Linked DNA regions of Prochlorococcus marinus CUG1416. Each later gene encodes a partner of the first gene's protein in a complex. Links are inferred from orthologs where the notes say so. Each region holds a gene or a part of one and is shown on either strand. Other genes may lie near its edges.

Region 1 (15,256 bases):
TTAGGACAAGATTTTTTAAAATTAAAAGTTGTTGCCAATCTTTTTCTCCTAAGTAAAGATTTTTTGGCTTGATGAGATTAAGTAATCTATAAACTACTGTACAAACGCCATCAAAATGTCCAATTCGATTTAATCCACATAATGCAGAAGATAATTCTATTGGAGCTTTTAGGAATTTAATATTTTTATTATTCGGTGGATATATATCTTCATTACTTGGGATGAAGATGACATCTGCGCCATTTGAAAAGGAGATTTTTATATCATTATCAATTGTTTTAGGGTAATTCTCTAAATCTAACTTGTTATCAAATTGAAGTGGATTAATAAAAATACTTACTAAATTAACATTAGAATTGTCATTTTTTGCTGTTGAGATTAGTTTTATATGTCCATTGTGAAGATTACCCATTGTTGGAATGAAGTTAATTTCACTATTTATATTTCTCCTCCAATTTTCTATTTCTTCAGTTTTCCTTATGATTACTTTCTTCACTTTGTTTTTAAAAAATAAATCTATTTGATAAATAATTACTGGACAAAAGCAATCTTAGGAGGAATATCTATATAGGGAAAGTCTATCATTTTTATTTCATGGATTACAAAACATCAGGTGTTGATATAGAAGCTGGGCGAGAATTTGTTTCCGAAATTAAACAGGCAGTTGAGGGAACTCATACATCTAATGTGATTGAGGGTATTGGTGGGTTCGGAGGTCTGTTTAGAATTCCTATCGATAGTTTTAAAAAACCAGTTCTTGTTTCAGGAACTGATGGTGTTGGAACAAAATTAGAATTAGCCCAAAGTAAAAACTTTCACTTTGAGGTAGGTATTGATTTAGTTGCTATGTGCATGAACGATATCATTACTAGTGGGGCAAAACCTTTATTTTTTCTGGATTATATTGCTACTGGTAAACTTGATAAGAAACAATTATTGAGGGTTATTCAGGGAATTTCACATGGTTGTGGAGAAAATAACTGTTCATTACTTGGCGGAGAAACTGCTGAAATGCCTGGATTTTATTCAAAAAATAAGTATGATCTTGCAGGATTTTGTGTTGGAATAGTTGATGAGCATAAGCTTATTAATGGTAAAAAAGTATCTGAAAATGACTTAATAATTGCTTTAAAAAGTAATGGAGTTCATAGTAACGGCTTTAGTTTAGTAAGAAAAATTATTCAAAATAATAATCAAATAGATAAAGAATTTGAAAAAGTTTCTCACTTAAATTTTTATGATGAGTTATTGAAACCTACAAAAATTTACAATAATGTGATTAACCAAATGTTATCTGAAAATATAGAAATTAAAGCAATGTCTCATATTACTGGAGGAGGAATTCCAGAAAATTTACCAAGATGTATGCCTTCTGATTTTATTCCTTATATCAATACCAGTTCTTGGGAAATACCTATTTTATTTAAATTCCTTAAAGAGAAAGGATCAATTCCTGAAAAAGATTTTTGGAATACTTTCAATCTTGGAGTCGGATTCTGTTTAATTATCGATAAACAATTTAAGGACGCGATATTAAGTATCTGTAAAGATCATGACATAGATAGTTGGGAAATTGGAAAGATAGTTCGAAAAAATGATTCAACAATTAGTGAATTTTTACCTGAAATTTTAACTTAATTTTTTTTTATACCCAAATGAAAAAGTTATGTGTAATATAATAAAATTACCACCGAGTTATATCGGAAGTTTAAGTATTAAGATTTAACCTTTAATTCAATGCCTTTTGCAAATAATCAAAGAATTACACGTAGACGTAGTTCAGCAGGTCCTACACCTCCAAAAAGACCAATAGGTAATAATTCTGAATTTAGTGGTAGACAGTCTCAAGGCCCAAGACCTACTTTCCTGACACTTAGGGATCATGGGAAGGTTTTTGTGGCTGATTTGCCTAATTTGTCAGATGGTCAATTAGCTCATATCAGTAAAGAAGCTAATGAAGTTTTAAATAGTTTGGAAAAAAGGCTTATTGATCTTGAAAATGAGCCTGATATTAGTAATCCTGAAAATGACACGCTTATAAAAGCCTCTACCAAAAGAGATGTCACACTTAGGTTTATCAAATCCATAGAAGAAGAACAAGAACATAGAAAGAATAATCCTGCGTTGAGAGATGCTGCTTCTGAATCGTTACCTAGAACTTTTCTCGAGGTCGCTAGACATAGATTGCCAGGAGCAACTTTTGATTCATTACTTCGAGAAGCTCTTGAAGCATGTGCAGTCGATGAGAGTATTGAAGAAAATCAAATTATTGAAGAGCCCAAAGAAACTGTAAAAGTTATGGATATACCCTCTTCAAGCACAAATGCTTCACTTGTTGTTAGTATCGATTCAAGTGATAACTCCAAGAATGGCTCTATTTGATTCAAAAAAAGAGTTAAAAAGTTTAAAGGTTCAAAATAGTTCAAAAATTAATCTTCCTTCAAATAAAGATGTTATTTTATGTAATCATTGCAAAAGGACAACATCAAATGGTGTTAGATGTTTAGGAATGTGTGTAGCAGATAATGATTACTAAAATCGTTCAAATATATATAGAAAATAATCTGTAGTAAACAAGTGAGATAATGAAATTATTAAAAATATTTTGGAATGAAAATTTGGTCAACTTGCCGGCCACGTGCAGACCAGTAATTCCACTAAATTGTCCCTAGAAAATGTATAACAGATATACAGAACTTAAGTTTCTAGAGGGGTTTATAGTGAACTTAGTATCAAAATTAAAGAAGGCGGCACCCAGATTCGAACTGGGGATAAAGGATTTGCAATCCTCTGCCTTACCACTTGGCCATGCCGCCGAAAAAGATTCAATTGAATCTAATAATGATCTTAACAGTAAGGTGACACATTCTATATTATTTATATGCAATGGCCATGGAGAAGATGTAATAGCATCAGAAATAATAAAAAGATTATTAAAAACAATAGAAAATAAAAATATCGAAGTTTTGCCTTTAGTAGGAAAAGGAGATGCATTTAATTCCATACAATCAACGAATTTTCGCAAAATAGGATATTTAAAAGAGCTGCCAAGTGGAGGTTTTAGTAATCAAAGTCTGAAGGGATTTTTGCTTGATTTGTTTGCAGGATTTTTAATTGATAATTTAAGAAATTTTTTAATTGTAAAACAAAAGTCAAAACATAACTACAAAATTATTGCTGTAGGAGATTTTCTACCATTACTTTACGCTTGGAGTTCAGAATGCGAATTCAGTTTTATTGGGACTCCCAAAAGTGACCATACTTGGAGTAGTGGACCAGGTTGGTCTTTAACCGATTTTTATCATAAGTCTAAAGGTTCTGAATGGGACCCATGGGAAATGTTTTTAATGACATCTCCAAGATGTAAAGATTTAATTATGAGAGATAAAATCACAGCTACGAATTTGAATAGAAAAAATATTAATGCAAAATATTTGGGTAATCCAATGATGGATTTTGTTAATACCAAAAATGAAAAGATATCAAATATTATTGCTTTCAAAAGGATAATTGTATTAATTGGAAGTAGATACCCAGAAGCATTGAAAAATCTTGAAAAATTTCTTGATTGTTTGCGAAAATTGGATTTATCTAAGGATGTGGTAATACTTTTGCCTTTGAGCATTAATGCTAATGTGATTCAAATTCAAAGTTATTTAAATAAATACGGTTTTGTAAAACAGACTAAAGTTAAATTCTTGATTGATGAAGATTCAGTATGGAAAAATAAAGAAAAATATATATTGATTGGAAAAGGTAAATTCAATTTATGGGCCAATATGGCAGATGTTGGCTTATCTAATGCCGGAACTGCTACAGAGCAAATTGCTGGTCTAGGAATTCCATCTCTTTCTCTTCCAGGATCTGGACCACAATTTACAAAATCATTTGCGAAAAGGCAATCAAGATTATTAGGAGGTAGCGTTATTGTATGCAAGAATAAAAAAATTCTTTTAAAACGTTTAAGTTTACTTTTGAGAGAAAAAGTTGATAGGTTAGAGCAAGCGAAAATTGGAAAAAAAAGAATGGGTGAATCTGGCGCAAGCAAGAAAATTGTAGATTCTATCAACTCTCATTTGTTATCTTAGTAAATGGCACTATCGTTGAAATTTTTTATGTATCCAATAAATGATCGGCAATATCTAACAATTTGTGCAGAGATTGCAAAGATTTTGAGTATAAGCTTATCTGCTGCTAAAAAGAAAGTTGAAATTAAGATTGCGAAAGAAGGCTCCAAAACTATTCAAGAAAAAATACAAGTTGCGCAAAATCTCTTAGAAATTTGTAAAAAAAATGAAGGAGATAAATCAAGTTCTTCAAGAATACTTGATAAGCTTATGGAAACTCTTAAAAATGAAGATAATTTTTTAACTGAAGATTGATTTTTAATGTTCAAAGATATTTGAAAATTTTAGTATGTCTAAATCAGCATGCACAGGAACTGTTTTGAAACATTTTTGAGCTAACTCATATCTATTTTCTCTCTCTAAGATAACTTTTAATTTATTCATCGCTTCAATTAAATATCTAACATCATTTGCTGCATAATCTAATTGATTTTTTGTTAAATCTTTGTTACTCCCCCAATCACTGCTTTGTGAACTTTTGTCTAATTCTATCCCTAATAATTCATTGATTAAATCTTTTAAGCCGTGTTTATTTGTATATGTTCTTGCTAACTTACTAGCAATTTTTGTACAAAAAATATTTTTTGTATTAATTCCAAGATTGCACTTTAGCGCTGCTACATCAAATCTTGCATAGTGAAAGATTTTAGTAATTTTTTCATCTTCAAGAAGTGCTTTTAAATTAGGAGAAGAAGATGTATTTAGTTCGATTTTTATACAGGATGTTCTTTTAAATTCATTGCATATTTGTACTAAACATAATCTATCTCTTCCATGAATTAACCCCATTGCTTCAGTGTCAATAGCTAGGTAAGATGATTTTTTATAAAGATTATATAAATCTGCTGTTAAATCACTATAAAGAAAATCAATATTTTTTTTTTCACTAGTCATATTTATAAAATATTTAAAGTTATTTAAGATTTGCCAAATTTATAAGAGTTTTTATTTAATTAAATTTTCTCTTACCTAATATATTTATTTTACAGAATAAATCTAAAAAATTATAATATGATGTAACTTTAATTTTTATTCACGAGTTACTATAAAAAATTAACTTAATGTCCTATTCCTTAAATTCAACATTATTGCTGACAATTCTTCTTGCTATAGGATTATTTTTTTTTCTTAGAGCTTCAAGTAAAGATAGAACAACCATTGTTGAGATTTCATCTTCTCAACAGCCAGTTAAGGTTTTAAATGGTTTATGTGAATGGCTTAATTTAAGGGGATGGAAGCAAACCGGAGGAGATTTTGAACAAAGAATTTTAATATTTAAAGGTCAAGTTGTTTCTAGTAAATCTTTAGCAATTTTTTTAGGTTTTCTTGGCGGTTTTGGTTCTTGCGCTTTGGGTTTAGTAATTATTCAAATATATCCTGAATTAGGTTGGTGGCCTATTCTTTTAGGATTAATTGGGGGTCCTTTGTCTGGTATGGTTTATTTTAAAAAATCAGCAAGAGAAGAAAAATTTGAATTAAGGTTGATTAACGAAAATGATAATGATTCAACTTTCATGAGATTAAGAGCGCATAGGGATGAATTAATCTCTTTAGAAAATGAACTTGGAGAAAAACTTCAATTAAAAAGCGATGGTTCTTTATTCAAAACTCCTATTTAAGGTTAGTTCAAAAGTTATTTGATAATTTTTAATCAAAGATATTATTCTCCATACAGAATTTTTCTAAATTTTTATCATTTAACCAATCTTGGGGTTTGGTAAAAATTGATGTGAGAAATTCCTCTCTAGAACCCTTTTTAGCTTTATATCCATACTCCCATCTAGCTAAAGGCGGCAATGACATTAATATAGATTCAGTTCTACCGTTTGTTTGTAATCCAAAAATTGTCCCTCTATCCCAAACTAAATTGAATTCGACATATCTACCTCTTCGATATAGCTGGAATTCTCTTTCCTTCGATGTATATGTTTGAGTGGCTCTCTTTTCAATAATGGGCAGATATGAAGGGAGAAATGCCTGCCCACAGTTTTCTGCTAAAGAAAATAAATCATCCCAATTTAAATTAGATATACCAATATTTTGTGAAGCTTTTGATGCCTTCCCATTTTGATTATTTCCTCTATAGATATTGCCTGAACCATCTTGATAATCATAAAAAATACCTCCTATTCCTCTAGATTCATTTCTGTGCTTCAAGAAGAAATATTCATCACACCATGGTTTGAATACCTTATGTAAATTTTGATCAACTTTTTCGCAAGCTTTTTTATGCTCTTTATGAAAATTTCTCACATCAGAAAGATAAGGATAAAAAGGGGTTAAGTCTGCACCTCCGCCAAACCACCAAACAGGACCAGCTTCGAAATACCTATAATTCAGATGAACTGTTGGAATATAAGGATTCTTAGGGTGCAATACCATAGAAGTTCCTGTCGCAAACCATTCATGACCCTTAGCTTCGGGTCTCTGAGAGATTATTGATTGAGGTAATTCTTTCCCCTGTACTTCAGAGAAATTTACTCCTGCCTGCTCAAAAATAGAACCGTTTTTCAATACTCTCGACCTTCCACCACCACCTTCGTCTCTTAGCCAGGATTCTTCGGTGAATTTCGCTTTACCATCTACATTTTCAAGGCCTGAACAAATTTTGTCTTGTAGAGTTAATAAGAGATTTTTAGTTTTCTCTCTCGAGTTTTTAGGAGGTTCTTTGAGCATGTATTTAGTAAATCTTGAAGAAAAAAAATTTTTGGTTAATTATAAGTTTCCCTTTATAATTTCTCTTAAGGGGGGCTTATTTCCTATTATTTGATAGTTCGACATAGTTCTTAATCTTTTAAACTGTCGACTACCTTGTTAAAATATTTAAAAATTTAATGACCACGATAGAAGATGCGAATTTTGCTTTACAAAAGGTTCTAGATGCTGGATCAAAGAAAAATGTAATTGAATTAGCTTGGATTAGAAACGTAAGAGTAACTATACCAAGAGTAATCGTAACACTATCATTACCTTCATTCGCAACTTCTCAGAGAGATAGAATTGTCAATGAGGTTCGCAAAATACTACTGGATTTTGAAGATATTGATGATGTTCAAATAGAGATAGATAATAATCTTGCCAAATCAGAATCTAAAACTGAAAGTAATGGTCCTGAGTTGCAACAGATTGACGGTATTCGACATATCATCGCTGTTAGCAGTGGTAAAGGTGGAGTTGGGAAAAGTACTATCGCAGTTAATCTTGCTTGTTCTTTAGCTAAATTAGGATTAAAAACTGGTTTACTCGATGCGGATATCTATGGACCCAATACTCCCTCAATGATGGGAGTGACTGAACAGAATCCAAAGGTTACAGAAGGTAGTGGTAATGATCAAAGGTTAATACCAATAAATAAATATGGAATTTCATTAGTATCTATGGGTTTCCTTATAGAAGAAGGTCAGCCAGTTATATGGAGAGGGCCAATGCTAAATAGCATTATCCGTCAATTTCTTTACCAAGTTGAATGGAATAATCTAGATTTTCTGGTTATTGACTTGCCTCCAGGAACAGGTGATGCTCAAATTTCCCTTTCTCAATCTGTGCCTATTGCTGGAGCTATTGTGGTTACTACTCCACAACAAGTATCTTTGCAAGATGCAAGGAGGGGATTAGCAATGTTTAAACAACTTGGAGTGCCTTTATTGGGAATAGTAGAAAATATGTCAGTATTTATTCCGCCAGATATGCCAAGTAAAAAATATGAAATTTTTGGTAAAGGTGGTGGACAAATATTAGCTAAAGAAAATGATTTACCGTTATTAGCACAAATTCCTATTGAAATTCCTCTTGTTGATGAAAGCAATAAAGGAATACCAATCTCAATAAGCCAGCCAAATAAAGAAAGTTCTATTGAATTTAGTAATTTAGCTCAATTAATTAAAAATAAATTTGTTAATTAACAATTAATGTTTAGAGGAATTTCTTTATTAAGTAAGAGAGGGGTTTTTCAAAAAAAAGATAAGTTTAGTAGAGGATTTTTATTCTCCCCACTACTTTTGATCCCTCTTTTTTTAGTTATTATTTCGGGTTTTTTAATAAAAAGTATTCAGGGAGATTTTTTAGTATCTAATTATTTAAGTCACATCCTAACTGGTTTTTTAGGTTATTTTTTGGCATTTTCCATTTCTTATATACCATTAGAGAGACTTAGAAAGTATTTGATACCATTTTATTTATGTACTTTAATATCCTTATTTCTAATTTATTTTTTGGGGATAACAGTTTCTGGAGCTCAAAGATGGCTAAACTTGGGAATTTTTTCCTTTCAGCCTTCAGAAGTCGCTAAATTGAGCACGGTATTAACTCTGGCTTTAGTTCTAGATAAAAAAATAATTTCAACAATAAAAGATTTAGTATTGCCCTTATTAGTAGTTATTGTTCCTTGGTTATTAATTTTTTTTCAGCCTGACTTAGGAACCTCTTTAGTTTTATTAGTTTTGACAGGTGTGATGCTCTATTGGTCGCAAATGCCCATAGAGTGGATTTTGATATTAGTCTTCTGTATTGTAACTTCTATATTCTATTTAACCTTACCAAATGTTCTTATTTTCTGGATTCCATTTATAGGATATCTTGCTTATAGATCCTCGAAAAAGAAAATTATTTTTTCTGTTCTTGCTATTTCCATTCATTTATTGGTGGCGAAATCGACACCAATTTTGTGGCAATATGGCCTAAAAGAATATCAAAAAGATAGATTGGTTTTATTTTTAGATCCCAATAGAGATCCTTTAGGTGGTGGATACCATTTATTACAGAGTAAAATTGCAATTGGATCTGGAGGATTTTTTGGGACTGGTTTGTTACAAGGTAAGCTGACTAATTTGCAATTTATACCAGAGCAACATACTGATTTTATATTCAGTGCTTTAGGCGAAGAGTTGGGTTTTTTAGGATGCATAATAGTTTTATTTTTGTTCTTTTTTTTGATTCAAAAGATTATTAAAATTGCAACAAGTGCTAGAAGTGACTTTGAATCTCTAATTGTTATTGGCATAGCCGCAACTTTCTTATTCCAAATTATTATTAACTTATTTATGACCATTGGATTAGGACCAGTCACTGGAATACCTCTTCCTTTTATGAGCTATGGTAGAACATCTTTGGTGATTAATTTTATATCTATTGGATTCGTATTATCTATACTGAAACGCTCTAGATCATTAAGAAATTGATGAAATCAAAAATTACTATAAAAAAAATTCAAGACCTTTTAATTAAAGGATTTCAAACTATAAATGTCGATGATGATACCTCTAGAAGAATGTGGTGGGCCTCTTTAGAAGTAATTCAAAAAGAGTTTCTTTCTCAGAATTGTCAACAGGGAGGTATTTGGGTTGCCTCTCCTTTGCCAGCTCTAAATGATAAAAAATTTTTTAATCAACTTCATGGCTGGTTGTGGTCACCAGAGGGTTTTCCATATTTTCAAAAAGATAATGCAGGTTTTTTACCAGGTAATAACCAAGCCAAGGTAAAAAAAGATTTTGATTTCATTAGTAATTACAAAGTCTTAAATCTCAGTCAAAAAGATGGATATGAACCTTTTTTGATGATAATTACCCCAAATTTTCAATGTATATTATCAATCGTAGGAGAAAAAGATAAGAAAATCCTATTAATGAAATGTGATGAAGAAAGCTTAAAAATTTCAATTGAATTAATGCATGCGAAATTAAAGCAAGAAAATTATGAGGAAGGAGTTAAATTTCGTAATGCAATCAATAATTTAGGTAATCTTAATATTAATAATCATTTTGAGAAAAATTTTTGGCCAATATTATCGGCAAAATTGGCAAATTTGGGACCAAACCATAACATAAAGAATTCTGAAAGAAACGATAAAAAAAATGTACAAATAACCGAAGCAAAATTGTTAAGTGCCATTTCTCATGAAGTAAGAACCCCCTTAGCCACTATAAGAACATTAATAAGTTCTACTTTAAAGAAATACAATATGGATGAATCAATGAGAAATCGTTTAATTCAAATAGATAATGAATGTAATGAACAAATTGATAGGTTCGGTTTAATCTTTAATGCGGCAGAATTGGTAAGTAATGAAGTTCCTTCATTAAATAACTTGGCAAAAATTAATTTAGCCGAAATTTTTAAAAAACTTGCTCCTGTATGGAATCAACAATTAAATCGACGTGGTATTTCTTTAAAGATCGACATTCCCAGTCAACTCCCCCAAATCTTAAGTGATTCTGAAAAATTAGAATTAATGTTAAGAGGTTTAATTGATAAAAATACTAGAGGGTTGAAAGAGGGTAGTACATTAATTTTAGAATTAAGACCAGCTGGCCAAAAGCTCAAACTTCAACTAAAAGTACAAAAATTAGATAATAAGAAAAAAGAAAGACCAAGAAGAGAAGATGGTTCTGATTTAGGTCCTGTTTTAAATTGGAACCCTCAAACAGGTAGTTTACAACTCAGTCAAAATGCTACTCAAAAGTTGTTAGCTAGTTTAGGAGGCCATGTCACGCAAAGGCGTGATACGGGTTTGACAGTATTTTTCCCGATTTCAGATTCAAATTAAAACGAGAAACAAGTTTTACATTTATTAAATAATGTAGAAACTTTTCTATAAATTTTGAATTTTGTAAAATATGAATGCTAATTTCTTATTATAAATAACTCAAAATCTAGGATGACTGAAACTTTAGTTGGTCAATTTCCAAAGCATATAGGAAGTACTGGGGGTTTATTAAACTCAGCAGAAACCGAAGAAAAATATGCGATTGTATGGAATAGTTCAAAAGAACAAGCATTTGAATTACCCACCGGTGGTGCAGCTATTATGCATGAAGGTGATAATTTAATGTATTTTGCAAGAAAAGAACAATGCCTTGCACTAGGTACACAATTAAGAGCTTTTAAACCAAGAATTGAGGACTTTAAAATCTATAGAGTGTTCCCAAGTGGTGATACTGAATTCTTACATCCAAAAGATGGTGTGTTCCCTGAGAAAGTTAATGAGGGCAGAGAAAAAGTTGGCCATAACTCAAGGAGAATAGGTGAAAACCCTAATCCAGCTGGGTTGAAATTTACAACTAAGAATACTTTTGATTAAATACCTCAAAGTTGATATAAAAGAAGAATATAATTATAATTTGGGTTGACATTATTAGTATGATCAGCTCACAGAAAGATAGTTTTTACAAGTCTCACAAAGAAGGTAAGAATTTTATACCTATCACTCAAACATGGCCGGCAGATTTAGAGACTCCATTGTCGACGTGGTTAAAATTATCTGAAAAAGATTCGCATGGTGTTTTTCTTGAATCTGTTGAAGGTGGGGAAAGTTTGGGTAGATGGAGTATTGTTGCTACTAAGCCTCTTTGGGAAGCCGTTTGTTATGGAAAAGAAATAGTTAAAACCTGGAATAATGGAAAAACTGAAATATATAAAGGAGATCCCTTTAATATTTTAAGAACTTGGACAAAGGAATATAAGTCATCTATGCTTGATGACTTTCCATCAATTGGACAGTTATATGGTTCCTGGGGTTATGAATTAATTAATCGAATAGAACCAAGTGTCCCAATAAATGAAATAGAAGAAAATAATATACCTTATGGCTCCTGGATGTTTTTTGATCAGTTAGTTGTTTTTGATCAAACAAAAAGATGTATTACCGCAGTAGTTTATGCAAACACAACTGCTTCAAAAGATCTTTCTATTGAAGCAGTTTATCTAAACTCAATCTCTAAAATTAAGAAAACTAGAGATTTAATGAAAGTTCCTCTGAAAGAAAAAGAGTTTTTAGAGTGGAATGAAAATGAGAATTTGAATTTAGATATTAAAAGTAATTGGAAGAAAAAAGATTTTGAGGATGCAGTTCTCTTGGCAAAAGAATATATAAGAAAAGGAGATATCTTTCAAATCGTTATAAGTCAGAGATTTCATACTAAAGTCAATAATGATCCCTTTAATTTATACAGAAGCTTAAGGATGGTTAATCCATCTCCATATATGTCATTTTTTGATTTTGGCTCATGGTATCTGATAGGTTCTAGTCCTGAAGTTATGGTTAAAGCTGAAAAGAATAAACAAAGTCAGATTGTTGCAAGCTTAAGACCAATAGCTGGTACAAGACCTAGAGGCAATGATCCTCAACAAGATCTGGAATTAGAAAAGGATTTATTAAAAGATCCAAAAGAAATAGCAGAGCATGTAATGCTTATAGATCTTGGGAGAAATGATCTTGGAAGAGTTTGTGAAATTGGTACTGTGGAGGTCAGAGATTTAATGGTTATTGAAAAATATTCACATGTTATGCATATAGTCAGTGAAGTTGAGGGAATCTTAAAAAACAATACTGATGTATGGGATTTGTTAAAGGCATGTTTCCCAGCTGGAACAGTTACTGGGGCACCAAAAATAAGAGCTATGCAATTGATTAAACACTTTGAAAAAGATGCTAGAGGACCTTATGCTGGTGTTTATGGATCGATTGATATTAATGGTGCTTTAAATACAGCAATTACAATAAGAACTATGATAGTTAAACCCTCAAAAGATGGAAAATATGAGGTATCAGTACAAGCAGGTGCTGGAATAGTTGCTGATTCTTCTCCTGAGAATGAATATCAAGAAACAATTAATAAAGCTAAGGGGATACTAAAAGCATTAGCTTGTTTGGATAAATAAATGAGTAACGTGAATCTTTATAAAGGTTTTGAAGTGGAACTTTTTACAGGTTCTTTTGATTCTCATATTGGTGTTTCAGCTGATATTGAAAAAAATTTTTCTAATTTTGTGAAAGAGCCAGATAATAGAAATGTTGAATACATAACAACTCCTGAAAAAGACTATAAGTTTTTATACGAGAAATTAATAACTCCAAGAAAAAAATTAAGACATTGGTTAAATAATAAAGGTTTAACAATCATTCCTTCATCTACGCTTTGTTTTAAACACGATATTCAATTTCAAAGATCTGATATTGATAATGTTTATCATCAATTTATACAAGATAATTATGGAATCTCTATTGCAACTTCAAGTGTCCACATAAATATAGGAATAGATGACTTAGATAAGCTTTTTGCTGCTATAAGACTTATAAGATCTGAGGCTGCTTTATATCTAGCAATAAGTGCTAGTTCGCCTTTTTTAAACAATAAAATTACTGAAAATCACTCCCAGAGATGGATTCAGTTTCCTAAAACACCAAGTAAGGTACCTTTTTTTCAAAATCATGATTCCTATATCGATTGGATCGAAGAAAATATAGCTAATAAAAACATGCAAAATATCAGGCATTTTTGGTCTTCAATTCGACCAAATGGTCCCCAAAGGCCTTTAATTCTTGATCGTTTGGAATTAAGAATTTGTGATTTTGTTCACGATATTAATTTGCTATTAGGGATAACGGCTATGCTAGAACTCAGGATTTTAAATCTTTTTGAAAATATAAATACTTTAGACCCTTTGAATGCAAGTATTTTTTCTAATGATGAATTATCAGCAATATGTGACCAAAATGAAATTAATGCTGCTAAAGATAGTCTGAATTCAGAGTTAATTCACTGGCAAGATGGCAAAAAAGTTGTTTGTAGAGAATGGATTCAAAACTTATTATCAGATTTATCAACCAGCGCAGAAAAATTTAATATGAAACATCTTTTGAAACCTATTTATAAAGTTCTTGAAGAAGGGAATCAATCTATGAAATGGATAAATCAATATGAAAAAGGTTTTTCTATTGAGCAAATAATGAAAATTTCTATCGATGATATGATCAAGAATGAAGACAAGAGTATTTGATTATTTAAACAAACATTTGATCTGAATATTTTTACTTGTGACATAATAATTATATGGAATCTTTTCAACAGATTAAAAATAATAATGTGGATCTGATCAGTAACAATGATCCACTTGATAAAAATCGTCTTTTAATAGAGGATTTATGGGAATCTGTGCTTAGGGAAGAATGCCCAGATGATCAGGCAGACAGATTGATACAGCTTAAAGAATTAAGTTATTCAAAACAAATTGATGGTGATAGTTCAAAAACTTTTAAAAATGAAATAGTTGATATTGTGAATTCTATGGATTTAGCAGAATCCATTGCAGCAGCAAGGGCTTTTTCATTATATTTTCAACTAGTGAATATTTTGGAACAAAGAGTTGAGGAAGATAGATATATTCAAAGCTTTACAAATAAGAATGTTCAAAAATCGCCCGATAATCTTGATCCTTTTGCCCCAGCATTGGCTAGGCAAAATGCTCCAGTAACTTTTAGAGAATTATTTTATAGGCTTAGAACATTAAATGTACCTCCAGGAAAATTAGAGGAGTTATTGCAGGAAATGGATATTCGTTTAGTTTTTACTGCACATCCGACTGAGATAGTAAGACATACGATTAGACATAAGCAAACTAGAGTTGCAAATTTATTGAAAACAATACAGGTTGAGCAATTTTTAACTAGCGAAGCAAAAAATTCTCTCAAAATCCAATTAAAAGAAGAAGTAAGACTTTGGTGGAGAACTGATGAATTGCATCAATTTAAACCTTCAGTTTTAGATGAAGTAGATTATGCCTTGCATTATTTTCAGCAAGTTTTATTTAATGCAATGCCTCAATTGAGAGGCAGAATCGCTGAAGCGCTCACCGAGAACTATCCAGATGTTCAGATGCCCCCAGAATCTTTTTGTAACTTCGGTTCTTGGGTCGGCTCCGATAGGGATGGTAATCCATCGGTCACTCCTGAGATAACATGGAGAACTGCTTGCTACCAAAGACAGTTGATGTTGGAAAGATATATTATTTCAGTATCTAATCTTAGAGATCAATTAAGTGTCTCAATGCAATGGAGTCAAGTGAGTTCTTCTCTATTAGAGTCATTAGAAACAGATAGGGTTAAGTTTCCAGAAATCTATGAAGCTAGGGCTACAAGATACAGATCAGAACCTTACCGACTGAAATTGAGTTATATTTTAGAAAAATTAAGGTTAACACAAGAAAGAAATAATTTATTATCTGATAGTGGGTGGAAATTTGACTTAGAGGGAGAGATGGATACTAAAAATATAGATAAAGTTGAAAACTTATATTACAAATCAGTAAACGAATTTACATATGATCTTGAACTAATTAAAAATAGCCTGATTAGT
Region 2 (15,440 bases), on another replicon or contig:
TAAAGGTGACTCACATGCTTTAGGAATTTCCTTTGCAAAGTCTGGATTAGATCTTGACATTACACAAAACTTAGAAATATGGACAATAGCCTCTTTAGAAAAAATTTCTTTGAATAATCTTGTTCAAAGAAATCCAATAAATATTATTGCAGGATCTGGTGTAGGTATCAAAGAGAATACATCAGAGATATGCATTTCTAATTTTGCTAAAGAACTTTTATATGATAATTTATTGGATATTATTCCAGAAGGTTTTAATTTAAATTTAGAAATTATTTTCCCAAATGGGGAGTTTTTAGCGGAAAGAACTAGTAATAAGTCATTTGGAATTGTAGATGGATTATCTATTATTGGAACTTCTGCTGAGACTTATTCGAGTGCTTCACCTGATCAATTAGAAGAGGCTAAAACGGAGCTAGCAAAGTTAATTAAAAATGATTTTAAAGGGAAAGTTGTTTTTGTTATTGGTGAAAATGGCCTAAATTTGGCAAAAACTTGTAATGTTAAGTTGCCAATTATAAAAGTTGGTAACTGGTTAGGGCCGCTAATAGTTGATGCTGCAATAAAAAAAGTTAAAACTGTGATTCTTTTTGGTTATCACGGAAAATTAATTAAATTAGCAGGCGGTATTTTTCATACACATAATCATATAGCTGATGGAAGAATCGAGATTCTTGTTTATTTAGCCGTTCAAGAAAATTTACCACCTGAATTAATAGTTAACTTGTCTACCTTAAATACTCTTGAAGATGCCTTATTAGTGCTTGAAAGATTTAATCAATATATAGCTGAAAAATTATTCCACAATTTATCTAATACGATTGAAAAGCGTTCTTTTGCATATGTTAATAGGTATGTAAAAACAGATATGAAAATTGCAGCAATCCTTTTTGATAGAAAAAGGCAAATAAGGTGGTCGGGTACTAACGGTAATGATTATATTTCTTATTTTAAATAAGATGAATTTTTAGTTGATTATGCTTTTGTAAATAAATTGAGCTAACTTTTATACATGAGTCAAACATCTTTAAAAAAAGAACGAGATCCTTCAATATTAATTTTAGATTTCGGATCTCAATATTCTGAATTGATTGCAAGAAGAATCAGAGAAACTAATGTTTATTCTCTTGTAGTAAGTAACTGTATTTCAATTGAGGAAATTAATGATATTAATCCTAAAGGGATAATTTTGAGTGGAGGGCCAAATTCTGTATATGACCAAAATGCGCCTAAATGCAATGAAAAAATTTTTGATTTAGGAATCCCTATTCTTGGCATATGCTATGGAATGCAATTAATGGTTAAAGAACTTGGAGGATCCGTTACTTCAGCCACAAAAAAAGCTGAGTATGGGAGAGCACCAATAAATATAGATTTAGAATCTGAACTCCTTTCTGATGTAAAAGATAACTCTATAATGTGGATGAGTCATGGCGATTCAATTAACTTTTTGCCTGATGGATTCAATAAAATTGCTCATACCGAGAATACACTCCATGCAGCAATTTCAAATGATAGAAAGAAATTATTTGGCGTACAATTTCATCCTGAAGTTATTCATTCAGAGTTCGGGATGACGGTAATTAAGAATTTTGTCTATAAAATTTCTAGTTGTCCGGTTGATTGGACAACCGAAACTTTTTTAGAGGAGACAATTCCCAGGATAAGAGAGCAAGTTGGTAATAAGAAAGTTTTGCTTGCCTTGTCAGGAGGAGTTGATTCGTCAACTCTTGCTTTTCTACTTAATAAAGCAATTGGAGATCAGCTTACATGCATGTTTATAGATCAAGGGTTTATGAGAAAAGGTGAACCGGAATTTTTAATGAATTTTTTTGATAAGAAATTTCATATAAAGGTTGAATATATTAATGCTAGGGAAAGGTTCATTGCCAAATTAAAAGGGATTACTGATCCAGAACAAAAAAGGAAAATTATTGGCGAAGAATTTATTAGAGTATTTGAAGAAGAAAGTAATAGATTGGGACCTTTTCAGTACTTAGCTCAAGGTACTCTCTATCCTGATGTTATTGAAAGTGCTGGTACTAATATTGATCCCAAGACAGGTGAGAGAATAGCGGTCAAAATCAAGAGTCACCACAATGTGGGCGGATTACCAAAAGATTTACAGTTTAAATTAGTTGAACCATTAAGAAAACTTTTTAAAGATGAAGTTCGAAAATTGGGAGCTGCTTTAGGTTTGCCTGATGAAATCATCAAAAGACATCCATTTCCAGGACCAGGATTAGCAATAAGAATTTTGGGTGAAGTGACCAATGAAAAACTAGATTGTTTAAGAGATGCAGACTGGATAGTGAGAGATGAAATTAAAAAAGCAGGACTTTATAATGATATTTGGCAAGCTTTTGCAGTATTGTTACCTGTTAAAACTGTAGGAGTTATGGGTGATAAAAGAACTTATGCATGGCCAATAGTTTTACGCTGTGTATCTAGTGAAGATGGTATGACAGCAGACTGGTCAAAAATACCTTTTCAAATTTTGGAGAGAATCTCAAATAGAATCGTAAATGAAGTAGTTTCAGTTAATAGAGTTGTTTATGATATTACAAGTAAACCTCCTGGAACTATTGAGTGGGAATGAAAAGTAGGTCATAAACCTAGTTATAGACTAAAAAAAAATGGTTTCACGTGGGTTTCACGAGTAATTTTGGTATTCTGTGAGCATCAGATTAGTATCCTTTAGATTTAAATGCTAAGAGAATTCCTAAAAAATACATCTCAAGGATTAAAAGATGGTATCCCTAGTTTTTATAAAGGTCATCCTTTAGCGATTTCTATTAGGGAAGACGGTAGGAAAATAATAGAATCACTTTTGCCAAATCATTTTGAAGATTATAAAGTTGAAGGTTCTGCTGGTAGAGGAAGATGGGCAGATATTCCATGGGTAGCAATTTATAATTGTTCTATTACGGATAAAGCAAGTCAAGGTTATTATCCTGTTTATTTAATTCCAAATTCAAGTAATAAAATCATATTAGGTTTAGGGCAAAGTTTTCAGGAAGCAGAGAAAGAGTATGGGAAGGATTCAAATCAAAATTTAGATAAACAGGCAGAGATAATGCGTATGAAAATTTCTGAATTTAAAAGTTTCTTTTCTTCATCTAAACCAAAAATTGAAATTAATGGGCGTTTAAATTACAAGAGTGGTCATGTTTACCATATTGAATATGATGCTGCAGACCTACCAAGCGAAGAAGAGTTAGTGGGTAATCTTCATAATATGCTTGATGCTTATGAAACATTATTTTTTCGAGGGGGTAGAGATAGTGATAATTTTTTAATTGGTGAAGAACAAAATGAGAATATCACTATTGAAGAAACATATAAGAAAAAAGTTCATTATTTAATTGAAAGACCAAGCAGTGCTCAAATAAAAAAAATTAAAAAAGAACTTGGATTTGTTTGTCAAAGTTGCAATTTTGATTTTCAAAAAATTTATGGAGATATCGGTAAAGAATATATTGAAGCACATCATTTAGTTCCAATGTCGGAATTAAAAAAGGGTGAGACTAGAAAATTAACTAAGAAAGATTTTGCTGTTTTATGTTCAAATTGTCATCGAATGATTCATAAACTAAAAGACTCTAGTGATTTAGAACAATTAAAGAATTTGATAAAAAAATGATGATTCAACGTAGGTTTTACGTGGAAAAATTTGTGTTATAATTAACTTAAACCCATTGATATAACTGTCTTTTTTATTGACCTTTTTTGAGGAACTATTGAGTGGGAATAATTGGAGTTTATTTATTAATGTTTTCCTATGCAACTAGTTTATCCGTTTTAAGGAGAATCTAACCCTCTCTTAAAAGATTATGATACTTTTTAGAAGCTTTTAATTTACTAAGTCTTTTTTTAAATCTTAACTGCTTACACTCAATATCTTTAATTTCCCAAAAGCAAACAAAGCCTTCATATTCAGGATTTTTCAAGTCTTTTTCGAAAACTATGAGATTATCATTCTTTTCGTTAATAAAAGTTCCTTCTGGAAACATGATTATTAAAGTACTTAGATTCAGATAACTATCTCTTTTCTGCGTGTCAAGGATCTAAATAAGATAAAAAATAAGCTAAATTTAAATAAAATTTGTCATTTTAAAATTAATATAATCTTTTATCAAAGTTTCAAACGATTTAGATTTTAACCACTATTATTTTGAATGAGCAAAAGAAATTTTCTATTTTCATAGTTATTCAAAATAGCTTTTTTTTATAAGATGATATGTAAAAAGTGATGAGCGGTATTATTAAATTAAGTAGAACTACTGTTGAAAAATATCTTAGTTGCCCAAGATGTTGCGTACTTGATAAAAAATATAAAATAAAACCACCATCATTACCATTCACCTTAAATATAGCTGTAGATAATTTATGTAAAAATGAATTTGATTATTACAGAAGAATTCAGGAGCCTCATCCTTTAATTATTGAACATGGTCTTGATGCTATTCCTTTCAAACACAAAGATTTAGAACGTTGGAGAAGTAATTTCCAAGGTATAAGATATAAGTCAATAGAACATAATTATGATTTTGGTGGAGCTGTGGATGATATTTGGCAGAAAAAAAATGGTGAGCTTATCATAGTTGATGTAAAAGCAACATCTAGAAATAATTTTGATTGGTCCGAGACTTTTAATAAATACGAATATGCAAAGGCTTATAAGAGACAATTGGAAATGTATCAGTGGCTATTTAAAAAAAACGGTTTTCAAGTTGCTAATGAAGCTTATCTTTTATATTTTAATGGAAAGAAAAATGAAGAGGCCTTTAATAATCAATTAAATTTTGATGCACATTTAATTAGATTGAATTGTTCTTCATCATGGGTAGAAAATAAGATAATCGATACAGTCAATTTATTACGATCCGACATTTTCCCCAAACCTTCATTAAATTGTGAATACTGTAATTATTTAAAAAAGCGTTGGCAGTTATCAATAACTTAAAACTCATAGGAAATATTTTTGATATTTCTGGAAAATTAGTGAATAAAAGATAATCTTTAATTAGATTATTAATTTAGACTATTGATAAAAGCGAAAAACTCTGAAAGAAAGATAACTAATCATCTTCAACAAGATGTAGTCAAAGTATCTGGTAAAACAATTTTCATTAATCCTTTTTTGTATTGGCGTAGATTTGATGAAAATACCAATAGATGGCTTAGAGAACCCGGTCAAATGTCAGAGGATCAAATTCAACCTAATAGAAATCGCTTTTATCCAGAAATAGAGTGGACTGAGTTAAGTAATGAGCAAAAGCTTATAAAAGATGCAACTGTTGAGATGTTTTTAAAAACTCTTGAATTGATAAGTACATTTCACCCTTATCTTAGTTCAGGTCAGCTACTAGAAGTTGAGAGAAAAATGGCGATTATAAAAAAGATTCCTTTTGAAAAGTGGGTTACAAAATCTTTCGCAAAAAAAGCAAGATTATTAGAAAATGAAAAAAGAAAATTTCAAAGAGAAAGGTTTTTTAGTAGTTGGAGGGAATGGCTTATGCTTGAAAATACTCAACAAGTGATTTTCCCATTAATCGTCACGATAATTATTTCAGCATTCATTGGCTGGTCTTTAGGAATATCTAAAAATAGTTGTAATCCTTATTTTGAACAAAATTTAGAGCAGTTAAATTAATTTGTTAATCTTATTTCTTCAGTATCTAACTTAATATTATTTTGATAAAAATTTTTTTTAATTTAAGATTGGAATATATAGAACAATGAATTTTAAAAATATAACTTTTATGAATCAAAAATACACTTCAAATGATATTCAAAATGATGAGTTTACTCATGATAATCAAGATATTGATTATCAAAATTTAATAACTAGACTTAAAGAGATAAGCACAACAATTACTCTATTGGAGAAAACAATATATAGATAAATTTAATATCTTTGAAAAAAAGTAGTTCTAACAAAAAACTTATTTCATTAAAAAGACAACCATTAGTCTTACTGATTTTTTCTTCTATTTCTTTTTTATTGATTTTATTAAGGTTGATTTTTTTACAACTCTTAAATTATGAATCTTTTAAAAAAATGTCTGATGAAAACAGAATTAGACTTATTGCTTCTCAACCAATACGGGGCAGAATACTTGATAAAAATGGTTATGTTTTAGCAGATAGTAGAGTTAAATATTCTTTAATAATAAAGCCTCAATCTGTTAAAGAAAGTAGTTGGGAAAACCATAAATCAAGTATTTCTGATTTGTTAAATCTTGATAGTAATTTAATTCAAAAAAAATATTTTGATGGTAAAAAAAATCAAAAACTTTCAGTAACTATTCTTGATGACTTGAATGTTGATCAATTAATCAAATTCAAGGAAAATGATGATAATTTATTTAGTTTTGAAATCGCGACGAAATTAATTAGAAATTATCCCTATCAATCTGTTGCTGCTCATGTAATTGGTTATAGTCAGCCAATCACTGAATCAGAATATAACTTTTTATCTAAGAAGGGTTATAAATTAAATGACTTAATTGGGAGAACTGGAATTGAATATGTTTATGAAGATTTTATAAGAGGTGAATGGGGTGGAGAAATGGTTGAAGTAAATTCTTTAGGCAAATTTCAAAGATCATTGGGTATTAAACCTTCAAGGCAAGGTAATGATATTGAATTAACTATTGATATGAACTTGCAATTAGTTGCGGAGGAAGCACTGCGAGACAAAAAAGCTGGAGCGATAATAGTGATGGATCCAAGAGATGGTGCAATAAGAGCAATGGCAAGTAAACCTACCTTTGACTTAAATTTTTTCTCAAAGGATTTTAAGCCTGAGACAGAATATAATAAGCTATTTAATTCTTCTGAAAAACCTCTTTTTAATAGAGCATTAAATGCTTATGATCCAGGAAGTGTTTGGAAAATTGTAACGGCTTTGGCGGGCTTAGAAAGTGGAAAATTTCCTATTGATACAATGCTAGAAACAAAACCATGTATTACTTATGGTAGTCAATGTTTTAGAGAACATAATGATTTAGGCTTTGGTGTAATAGGTTATGAAGATGCTTTAAGAGTTTCAAGCAATACTTTTTTTTATCAAGTCGGATATGGTGTAGGCGTTGATGAAATTTATGAGGTTTCAAAAAAGCTAGGTTTCAATTCTTTATCCGGAATTGAAATTTCTGAACAAGAAAACATGGGCTTAGTAGCTAATAGTCAATGGGCTAAGGATGGTAGAGGATGGGGAGAACCAGGTAGAACTCCCTGGGTTCCCGAAGATATTGCGAGTATGTCTATTGGACAATTTGTCGTTCAAGTAACTCCAATTCAAATAGCTAGAGCATATGCAGCGATTGCTAATGGAGGTTATCTAATTACTCCCCATTTAACTAAAAAAGATGGAGAAAGTCTTTTAGATAAAAAACGTATTAAAATTGACATTGCTCCAAAAAATATTCAATTGATAAAAAGTGGCCTTAGAAAAGTGGTTGAGTCTGGAACGGGGGTATCAATTAATTATGGAGTTACAAATTTACCTCCAGTTTCAGGTAAAACAGGAACTGCTGAAGATGGTGAAGGTGGCTTAGATCACGCTTGGTTCGTTTGCTTTACTCCTTCGGAAAAGAGTGAGTTGGTTGTAGTTGCTTTTGCACAAAATACTCCAGGTGGAGGGTCTGTACATGCACTCCCTATGGCAAGAGAAATTTTAAAAGTTTGGAATGAAAAAAAATGATATTAATTTTTGGTTTTAAAGTTTATGTTTTTAATTTTTTCATTTGTAAAAGTCTTTGAATTATATCTTCAATAGTTTTGGTATCTATCGGTTTACTATATGAGGACAAAAGTTGTCTGCCTAATACTTGACTTCCTAAATGCACTAATTGAATGCGTAATGAAGTAAGCAGTTCTAACCCTATGCCACCAGAAAATGTTGCAATTGCAATTGGTTGACCATTAAATAAGTTTCTAAAGTCATCTCCCGAAATAGAGAGCCATGCTATGAAGTTCGAGAGAATGGGAGGTATAGATCCATTATATTCAGGAGCGCAAATCACCCACCTTTCTATTGCGAAAAGCTTTTTTTTTAATTCTTTTATTTCACTTGGAATATTTTCTTTGCTGTGAATTCTTGGATTAAATAATGGAATATCAAGAGTGGTAAGATCTAAAATTTCAGACCTTATTTTAAGTTCATTACTTTTTTCAAGAAATTTTTCAGAAAGTTCTAGATTTTTACCACAACTAGCCGTAATGATTATTAGGTCTTTTGTTTCAGTCATAAATTAGATACATAAATTTAATAGTTAGCACCTGTTTTGCGGTGATGAACTGCCGTTAGACTATTGGATTTTAGTATATTACCGTGTAGTACTTCGGCGTATATTACCCAATGATCTCCACATTCCATTCTCTCTTTGACAGAAGCATCTAACCATGCGAGCGATTCAGGAATGATTATCTGTTCATTAGGAGTTAATTCAATATTTATGCCTTCAAATCTATCTTCTCCAGGTGCAAAGGGCTTTGTGAATCTTTTCAAAGGTTCTTTAAAATCTTTTTCACTAAGAATATTTAATGCGAATGAATCTCCTATTTGCAGAAGAGACTCTACCGATCTATCTTTTGCTACTGCAATACTTAACCCGGGCGGAGAAAAACTTGCTTGACTAACCCAAGATGCAAGCATAGCTCCTTTAATATTATTCTCATCTTTGCCTTTAGAGGCTGTAAGTACACAAAGTGAACCAATTACTCTTCCAAGAGCTTGTAGCTTTGGATCCGTTTTGCTTGTAATCATTCCAGTATCTGATTTTCTGGGTTTTTTCTTTGCTTTTTTTATAATTTTTCTTCCAAAGTGAGTTCCTATTTCTTCTAACTCTTTAATCTTTGGTTTATTTGGACTGAATTTAATCCTTATAGGGTCAAAACTAAACTTAAAACCACCGTCTTTTAATTTTGTTTCAAGTAAATCTATAGCTTCGCCGCTCCAGCCAAAACTGCCAAAAATTCCAACTGGCTTATCTCTATTACCCTCTGCTAATAATGTTCCTAATGCACTAACTATTGGAGTTGGGGCGTGACCACCCAATGTGGGTGAGCCTATTAAATATCCATCAGCATTTTGGATAGATTTTACAAGTACATCATTAGGTGTAAATTCACAATTAATACTTTCAACTTCTACTGAGGTTCTATTTATCCCTTTAGCCAATGCATCACCTATTGAGGCTGTATTTCCATAGGCACTTGCATATATCAGAGCGATTTTAGGATTATTTGTTGAGAGGTTCTCTCCCCATCTAATATAGTCATTTAAAAAGCTTTTTAAGCTATATTCGATCGCCGGACCATGTAATGGTGCAATAGTTTTAATGTCATAATCTGCAATTTTTTCAGTTATTGATACCACTTGATTAGACATTGGTGCCATCAAGCAATCATAAAAATGTTTCCTATCAATTTCTGTACTAACTCGATTTGTTTCAGACCAATATTTAGACGCAATGTGTGCAGAGAAAATTTTTTCACTAAGAAGTATTTCTTGATTACGTTCATAAATTATTAGGCCACCAGGCCAACGTGCTGTTGGAATAGGAATTAACTCTAGTGAAATGTTATCTAATTCTAAATTAAGTTCTTTTTTGATTATGTTTATTTCAGGTAATTGAATTTCAATAAAGTTTTCTAAGGTAGGATTTCTTTGATTCCAAAGTTCGCTAATAAGTTTATAACCTGGATTAGAGCAAGTAATAGTTGTGTTTTGAAATTGGGTACTTATATTTTTTATAGTTTCAATAATTTGGGGATTAATATGACCAGAAATGAAGTTGATTTTATCTAATTTAAATTGATCGCAAAACCTAGAAATTACTTTATTAAATGAATTTAAATATTGTTTCTCAGGTGGATGAATAACAAAAAGTTCCTCATGACTTCTAATGAAAAAAGTATTAAAAGAAGTTCCTTTTTCAAGGTTAAATTCAAGTTCAAATCTTTCTTTATTTTGGTCTAAGAATCTTACACAAGAAAAATTTTCGGTAATTTCAAATGCTGATAAGTTTTGATTTTCTGCAAGTTGGCCTATATTTATATCTGACATTTTAAAGACTTATTTTCTAATAGTGATTAGCAACTTTTCTATGATGCACTGCTGTCTTGCATGATAAGTCAGAAACATTACCGTTTTCAACAATTCCGTAAATTATCCAATGGTCTGGAGTCTCCATTCTGGAACTAACTTTACAATCTAAAAAGGCGAGTGAATCTGAGAGAACTGGTCCTCCTTCAGCGATGTTGCTAATTACATCTACATCTGCAAATCTATCAGCTCCAGGGGCAAATCTTTTTAAAAAATGTCTGAACATTTTTTGATAGTTATCTTCTCTCAAGATATTCACAACAAAACCATTCCCAACTTGCATATATGATTCAATAGCTCTATCTTTTGCTACTGCAACTGTAATACCAGGTGGAGAAAAGCTTGCTTGACTAACCCAACTTGCGACCATTGCACTTTGTCTAAATGTGGAACCTTCCCCTTGGCTCGCTGTAACTACATATAATCCTCCACTTAATCTACCTAACGCTTTATCTAAATTTGAATCAAGGCTCTTCATAGAGGCAATATTCTTCTTTTTATTGATCAATTGACCCAAGTCAGTTCCAGCTTCTTCGAATTGTTGATAAACAATGGGATCTGGAATATTTTTAACTCTTAAAGGGGAGAAAGCTTCTTTTTGACCAAGTTCTCTTAATTTATTTGCTAAGGAATCTATTGGTTCATCATTTCCACCAAATGCATCATAGACAGCAGTAAATTGTTTCGGTTTTAGTGCTGCAAATAAAGTACCGAGGGATTCTTTTAATTCATTATCTGAGTCAACTGGCCATGTGGGAATGACTAATGCTTTTGATTCGGAAATTAAACTTGTTAATTCTTGCGGGTCAGAAGATCTTAAATCAATTAATTGAACCTGTGCATCTGCTTTACTTATTCCATGAGATATCGCTTGACTTAGTCGATCACAATAACCATAGTCACTTATATAGCAGACTGACACAAAATCATTACCTTTGCTTTTATTGCTACTCCATTCTAGATATTTTCCTTTCCAAAAATTGACCTGATTATGGAGCAAAGGCCCATGACCAACAGCTATTGTTTTTAATTCAGGTAGCTTATCTATTCTTTTAATTGCCTGCAGAACGCTTCTAGCGTTTGGACCCATAAGGCAATCGTAATAAAAACGGAAATCATCGTATATTTCTTTTTGATCAGTGTCAAAAAATTCTTCAGAACAATAATGGAGTCCAAATGCATCGCATGTATAGAGAACATGTGTGCTGTGATCATATGAAAATATGGTATCTGGCCAATGTAAATTTGGTGCACTTATAAATTCAATATTATGTTCTAAACCACTCTTAGGATTAGTTCCGAGATTTAAAAACTCTCCACTCTTAACCTCTAGACGCTTAAAGGGAATATGTATTTGGTCTTCAATAAATTTAAGGGCTAATTTTGATCCAACTATTGTGATATTTTGGTTTAATTCTATAAGATTACCTATTAAACCAGAATGATCAGGTTCTGTATGGCTTGTAATTAGATAATCAACTTCTTGCGGATTTACCTTTTTCAGTAATTCTTCAAACCATAATTCTTCGAACTTTGCATGACTTGTATCAATAATTGCTATTTTTTCGCCTCTAATAATAAAACTATTGTAAGTAGTTCCATTTCTTAAACCAAATTCAATATCAAATCTACTGCGATCCCAATCCAAAGATCTTATGGCACAAGAATCATCAGTGAAGTTTTGAGATTGAACTGTCAACTTGTTATTTATTTGTGCCAATTTAGAATTACTTGTCTGGGCAGAGGCTATCATAGAATAATTCGCTTTATAAAATAACTTTAGTTATATAGAATATAGATCCGCGTGATCATTTTTGCGAAATAACCGAAATTACGCTTTTCTTGAATTTTTATTCTTCTTATTCTGGATAAATGACATCTCAACTGATTAAAAAAATAGTTACTGGAGATGAGATAAGAAATGCTTTTTTAAAATTTTACAGTGAAAAATTACATAAAATCATTCCAAGTGCATCTTTGATTCCAGATGACCCTACGGTTATGCTCACAATTGCTGGAATGCTACCTTTTAAACCAGTTTTTTTAGGTTTAAAAGAAAGACCATCAAAAAGGGCTACATCTAGCCAAAAGTGCATCAGAACAAACGATATAGAAAACGTTGGAGTTACAGCTAGACACCACACTTTTTTTGAAATGCTTGGTAATTTCTCTTTTGGAGATTATTTTAAACGAGAGGCTATTCAGTGGGCTTGGGAATTAGTTACTAATGTTTATCAACTTTCTGTTGAAAATATAATTGTGAGTGTTTTTAACGAAGACGGAGAGTCTGCAAAAATTTGGAGAGATCAAATTGGTATTCATCCAGATAGGATAGTGAAACTAGGTGAGAAAGATAATTTTTGGTCATCTGGTAAAACAGGTCCATGTGGACCTTGTTCAGAACTTTATTATGATTTTCATCCTGAAAAAGGTCTGCAGAATATTGATTTAGAAGATGGAGATCGTTTTATTGAATTTTATAATCTTGTTTTTATGCAATATAATCGTGATCCTAATGGAAAATTGACAGATTTAAAATTTAAAAATATTGATACAGGAATGGGCCTTGAAAGGATGGCTCAAATATTGCAAAAAAAGCAAAATAATTATGAGACAGATTTAATTTTTCCTATCATTCAAAAAATTTGTGAGATTGCAAATATTGATTATTTTTCTTCAGATGATAAAAACAAAATTTCTTTAAAAATTATTGGAGATCATACAAGAGCTGTTATTCATTTAATTTCTGATGGAGTAGCAGCAAGTAATCTCGGCAGGGGATATATACTGAGACGGCTTATTAGAAGAATGGTCAGACATGGGAGGTTATTAGGCATAACAAATGAATTTTTACCTCATATTGCTACTGTCGGGATCAATCTAATGCAAAATAATTATCCCGATTTAAAAAATAATAGTGATTTAATTTTGAATGAGATAAAAATTGAAGAAGTAAGATTTAGGGAAACTCTTGAAAGAGGAGAGAAATTGCTAGATGAGTTAATTTCTTCAGGGCAGAAATTGATTTCTGGTTTTAAAGCTTTTGAACTTTATGATACTTATGGATTTCCTCTAGAACTTACTGTAGAAATTGCTGAAGAAAATAGTATCAGTGTAGATGTAAAGGGTTTTGAAGAAGAAATGAATGCACAAAAAGAGAGAGCTAAAGCTGCTTCAACTAATATTGATTTGACATTAGAGGGATCATTAGAGCGAGAAATAGATCTTTTTAACAAAACTGTTTTTAATGGTTATGATTCACTTCTTTCGGAAGCTGAAATAAAGGGTATATTCTTGGATTCAACATTAGTTAAGCAAGCAAGTAAAGGTCAGAAAGTTTTAATTGTTCTTGATCAGACAACTTTTTATGGAGAATCTGGCGGTCAAGTTGGTGATATTGGAACGATATTTTCAAAAGATGTAGAGGTCTTGGTTGATAATGTTATTCGAAAGAAAAATGTTTTTTTACATTATGGAACTATCAAAAAAGGAATATTAACTATTGGACAAAAAGTTAAGACTAATGTTAAACCCTCTAATAGAGCTAAGGCTGCTGCAAATCATACAGCTACCCATTTATTGCAATCTGCTCTTAAATCAATCGTTAATGAAAGTGTTGGACAAAAAGGTTCATTAGTAGCCTTTAATAAATTAAGATTTGACTTTAATTCTTCAAATCCTATTTCTAAAGATCAAATTTCTAAGATTGAGACTTTAGTTAACTCTTGGATTATGGAAAATCATATCCTAGAAATAAAAAATATGTCTAAGAGTGAGGCTCTTGAAAAGGGTGCAGTGGCCATGTTTGGAGAAAAATATGATGATGAAGTGCGCGTTGTTAATGTGCCAGGAGTTTCAATGGAACTTTGTGGTGGCACACATGTTAAAACTACATCTGAATTAGGTTCTTTCAAAATAATTAGTGAGGAAGGAATCTCAGCCGGAGTAAGAAGAATCGAAGCATTATCAGGCCAATCAGCATTAGACTATTTCAGTGATAGAAATGCTTTAGTAAATCAACTAAGTGATTTGTTAAAAGCAAATCCTAATCAACTTTTTGAAAGGGTTAATAATTTGCAAGCAGAGCTTATTAATAAGAATAAAGAGATACAAAAAATGAAAGATGAAATTGCATATTTTAAATACTCTTCTATGAAATCATCTGCAGAAATAGTAAATTCTTTTTCAATTTTAGTAAATCAGATTGATGGCTTAGATGGGAATTCTTTGCAATCTGCAGCACTTAATTTAACATCTCATTTGGGAAATAAAGCAATAGTTATTCTTGGAGGAATACCAAATCCAGACAATAGAAAGTTGTTATTTGTAGTTTCTTTAGGGGATGATGCAGTAAAAATAGGATTGCATGCAGGTAAATTAATTAATGATATCGCAAGAATTTGTTCGGGAGGTGGAGGAGGAAAGCCTAACTTTGCTCAAGCAGGTGCCAAAGATATTGATAAGTTAAGTGATGCTATAGATTATGCTAAAAATCTTTTGCAAAAAACATTAGATAGTCATTCTGATAAATAACTACTTTTTCTGAGACTAATTTCGATTTGATCCATTAATTTCCTTGCTTCTTCAATAGTTAATTTTTGTTGATCAATTGCTGATTCAGTATTAATTCTTATAGATTCAACCAAAGAAGCTGAACTGTAATCTAATAATTGTAAAATTTCAGATTTACTGTCCTCTTTAATAATATTTTTGACCTTATATGAATTATCTTGATTTATATCTATATGAACAACGTTTGTACTGCCAAACAAATTGTGCAAGTTTCCTAATGCTTCTTGATAGGCTCCAGTCATAAAAATTCCAATTAGATAATCTTTATCTTGCTCTGGCTTATGTAAATTTAGTAATGATTTAATTTTTCCATCATCAATAAAATTATTTAGTTTCCCATCTGAATCACAAGTTAAATCTGCAAAGTTGCCTTTGCAGAAAGGCTCTTCTAAGTGCCTATGTATTGGTAAAATTGGAAATATCTGATTGATTGCCCAGCTATCTGGAATAGATTTAAAGATTGATATATTTGCATAATAAGTTGACGCAAGAGTTTCTGTAATTTCAGCTAAATCAGGGTGATTGATTTCATCATTATTCAGGTTATTAGAAATTTCTTGTGCGCAAGCCCAGGTAAGTTCTTCGGCATAAGCTCTTTCTGCTAAACTTAAAAATCCTAATCTAAAGGCAACTAAGCAATCTTCTTTAAACTTTTTTGCATCATTCCATAGTTCAATTATTTGAGATAAATTTATTTTTTTATTTTTAAGTTTTTTTAATTCATAGAAAGTTTCAAGTAAATTTGAAATGA

Evidence for each region.
Region 2: the proteins of rodA (region 1) and mrdA are in contact, whole or in part, in a crystal structure (PDB 6PL5), measured with the Thermus thermophilus proteins. The link is inferred for Prochlorococcus marinus CUG1416 from one-to-one orthologs. Residues at the interface, in WP_223903423.1 of Thermus thermophilus: Phe161, Val165, Phe168, Val169, Leu172, Pro198, Tyr199, Glu202, Tyr211, Arg212, Asp213, Gln220, Val221, Gln223, Ser224, Ile226, Ala227, Ile228, Gly229, Ser230, Gly266, Phe267, Val270, Leu274, Tyr277, Gly278, Leu281, Phe285, Leu289, Arg297; in WP_223903432.1 of Thermus thermophilus: Arg4, Ile5, His6, Leu8, Ala9, Phe12, Ala15, Leu16, Leu19, Gly20, Arg22, Ala23, Trp24, Leu26, Gln27, Val28, Tyr31, Tyr34, Leu36, Leu43, Thr45, Asp47, Lys156, Gln157, Gly158, Ser160, Val184, Leu201, Glu202.

Annotation. Positions count from the first base shown.
Region 1 is NZ_JAAORM010000005.1:453,124-468,379, reverse strand. Bases 7,362-10,169 are described here. They hold rodA (rod shape-determining protein RodA), read left to right. Parts: upstream 7,362-8,035; coding sequence 8,036-9,304; downstream 9,305-10,169. Other genes in these bases: HA146_RS08795 (sensor histidine kinase), read left to right, coding at 9,304-10,169; HA146_RS08805 (Mrp/NBP35 family ATP-binding protein), read left to right, coding at 7,362-8,029. Outside these bases: HA146_RS08855 (bifunctional pantoate--beta-alanine ligase/(d)CMP kinase), read right to left, coding at 1-496; purM (phosphoribosylformylglycinamidine cyclo-ligase), read left to right, coding at 595-1,638; HA146_RS08845 (histidine phosphotransferase), read left to right, coding at 1,738-2,382; HA146_RS08840 (hypothetical protein), read left to right, coding at 2,369-2,536; HA146_RS08830 (lipid-A-disaccharide synthase-related protein), read left to right, coding at 2,859-4,088; HA146_RS08825 (hypothetical protein), read left to right, coding at 4,116-4,382; HA146_RS08820 (ribonuclease D), read right to left, coding at 4,386-5,021; HA146_RS08815 (cofactor assembly of complex C subunit B), read left to right, coding at 5,189-5,746; hemF (oxygen-dependent coproporphyrinogen oxidase), read right to left, coding at 5,775-6,803; more of HA146_RS08805, read left to right, coding at 6,962-7,361; more of HA146_RS08795, read left to right, coding at 10,170-10,668; HA146_RS08790 (photosystem I reaction center subunit II PsaD), read left to right, coding at 10,780-11,202; HA146_RS08785 (anthranilate synthase component I family protein), read left to right, coding at 11,262-12,782; gshA (glutamate--cysteine ligase), read left to right, coding at 12,783-13,901; ppc (phosphoenolpyruvate carboxylase), read left to right, coding at 13,955-15,256. UniProt on the Escherichia coli protein: Peptidoglycan polymerase that is essential for cell wall elongation. Also required for the maintenance of the rod cell shape. Functions probably in conjunction with the penicillin-binding protein 2 (mrdA).
Region 2 is NZ_JAAORM010000001.1:33,751-49,190, forward strand. The notes cover bases 5,324-8,315. They hold mrdA (penicillin-binding protein 2), read left to right. Parts: upstream 5,324-5,920; coding sequence 5,921-7,711; downstream 7,712-8,315. Other genes in these bases: HA146_RS00205 (hypothetical protein), read left to right, coding at 5,324-5,656; HA146_RS00210 (hypothetical protein), read left to right, coding at 5,742-5,909; HA146_RS00220 (NAD(P)H-dependent oxidoreductase), read right to left, coding at 7,734-8,258; HA146_RS00225 (diflavin flavoprotein), read right to left, coding at 8,276-8,315. Outside these bases: cobalt-precorrin-5B (C(1))-methyltransferase CbiD, read left to right, coding at 1-958; guaA (glutamine-hydrolyzing GMP synthase), read left to right, coding at 1,013-2,599; HA146_RS00190 (MrcB family domain-containing protein), read left to right, coding at 2,708-3,643; HA146_RS00195 (hypothetical protein), read right to left, coding at 3,813-4,013; HA146_RS00200 (PD-(D/E)XK nuclease family protein), read left to right, coding at 4,253-4,966; more of HA146_RS00205, read left to right, coding at 5,048-5,323; more of HA146_RS00225, read right to left, coding at 8,316-10,078; HA146_RS00230 (diflavin flavoprotein), read right to left, coding at 10,095-11,870; alaS (alanine--tRNA ligase), read left to right, coding at 11,990-14,650; speA (biosynthetic arginine decarboxylase), read right to left, coding at 14,635-15,440. UniProt on the Escherichia coli protein: Catalyzes cross-linking of the peptidoglycan cell wall. Responsible for the determination of the rod shape of the cell. Is probably required for lateral peptidoglycan synthesis and maintenance of the correct diameter during lateral and centripetal growth.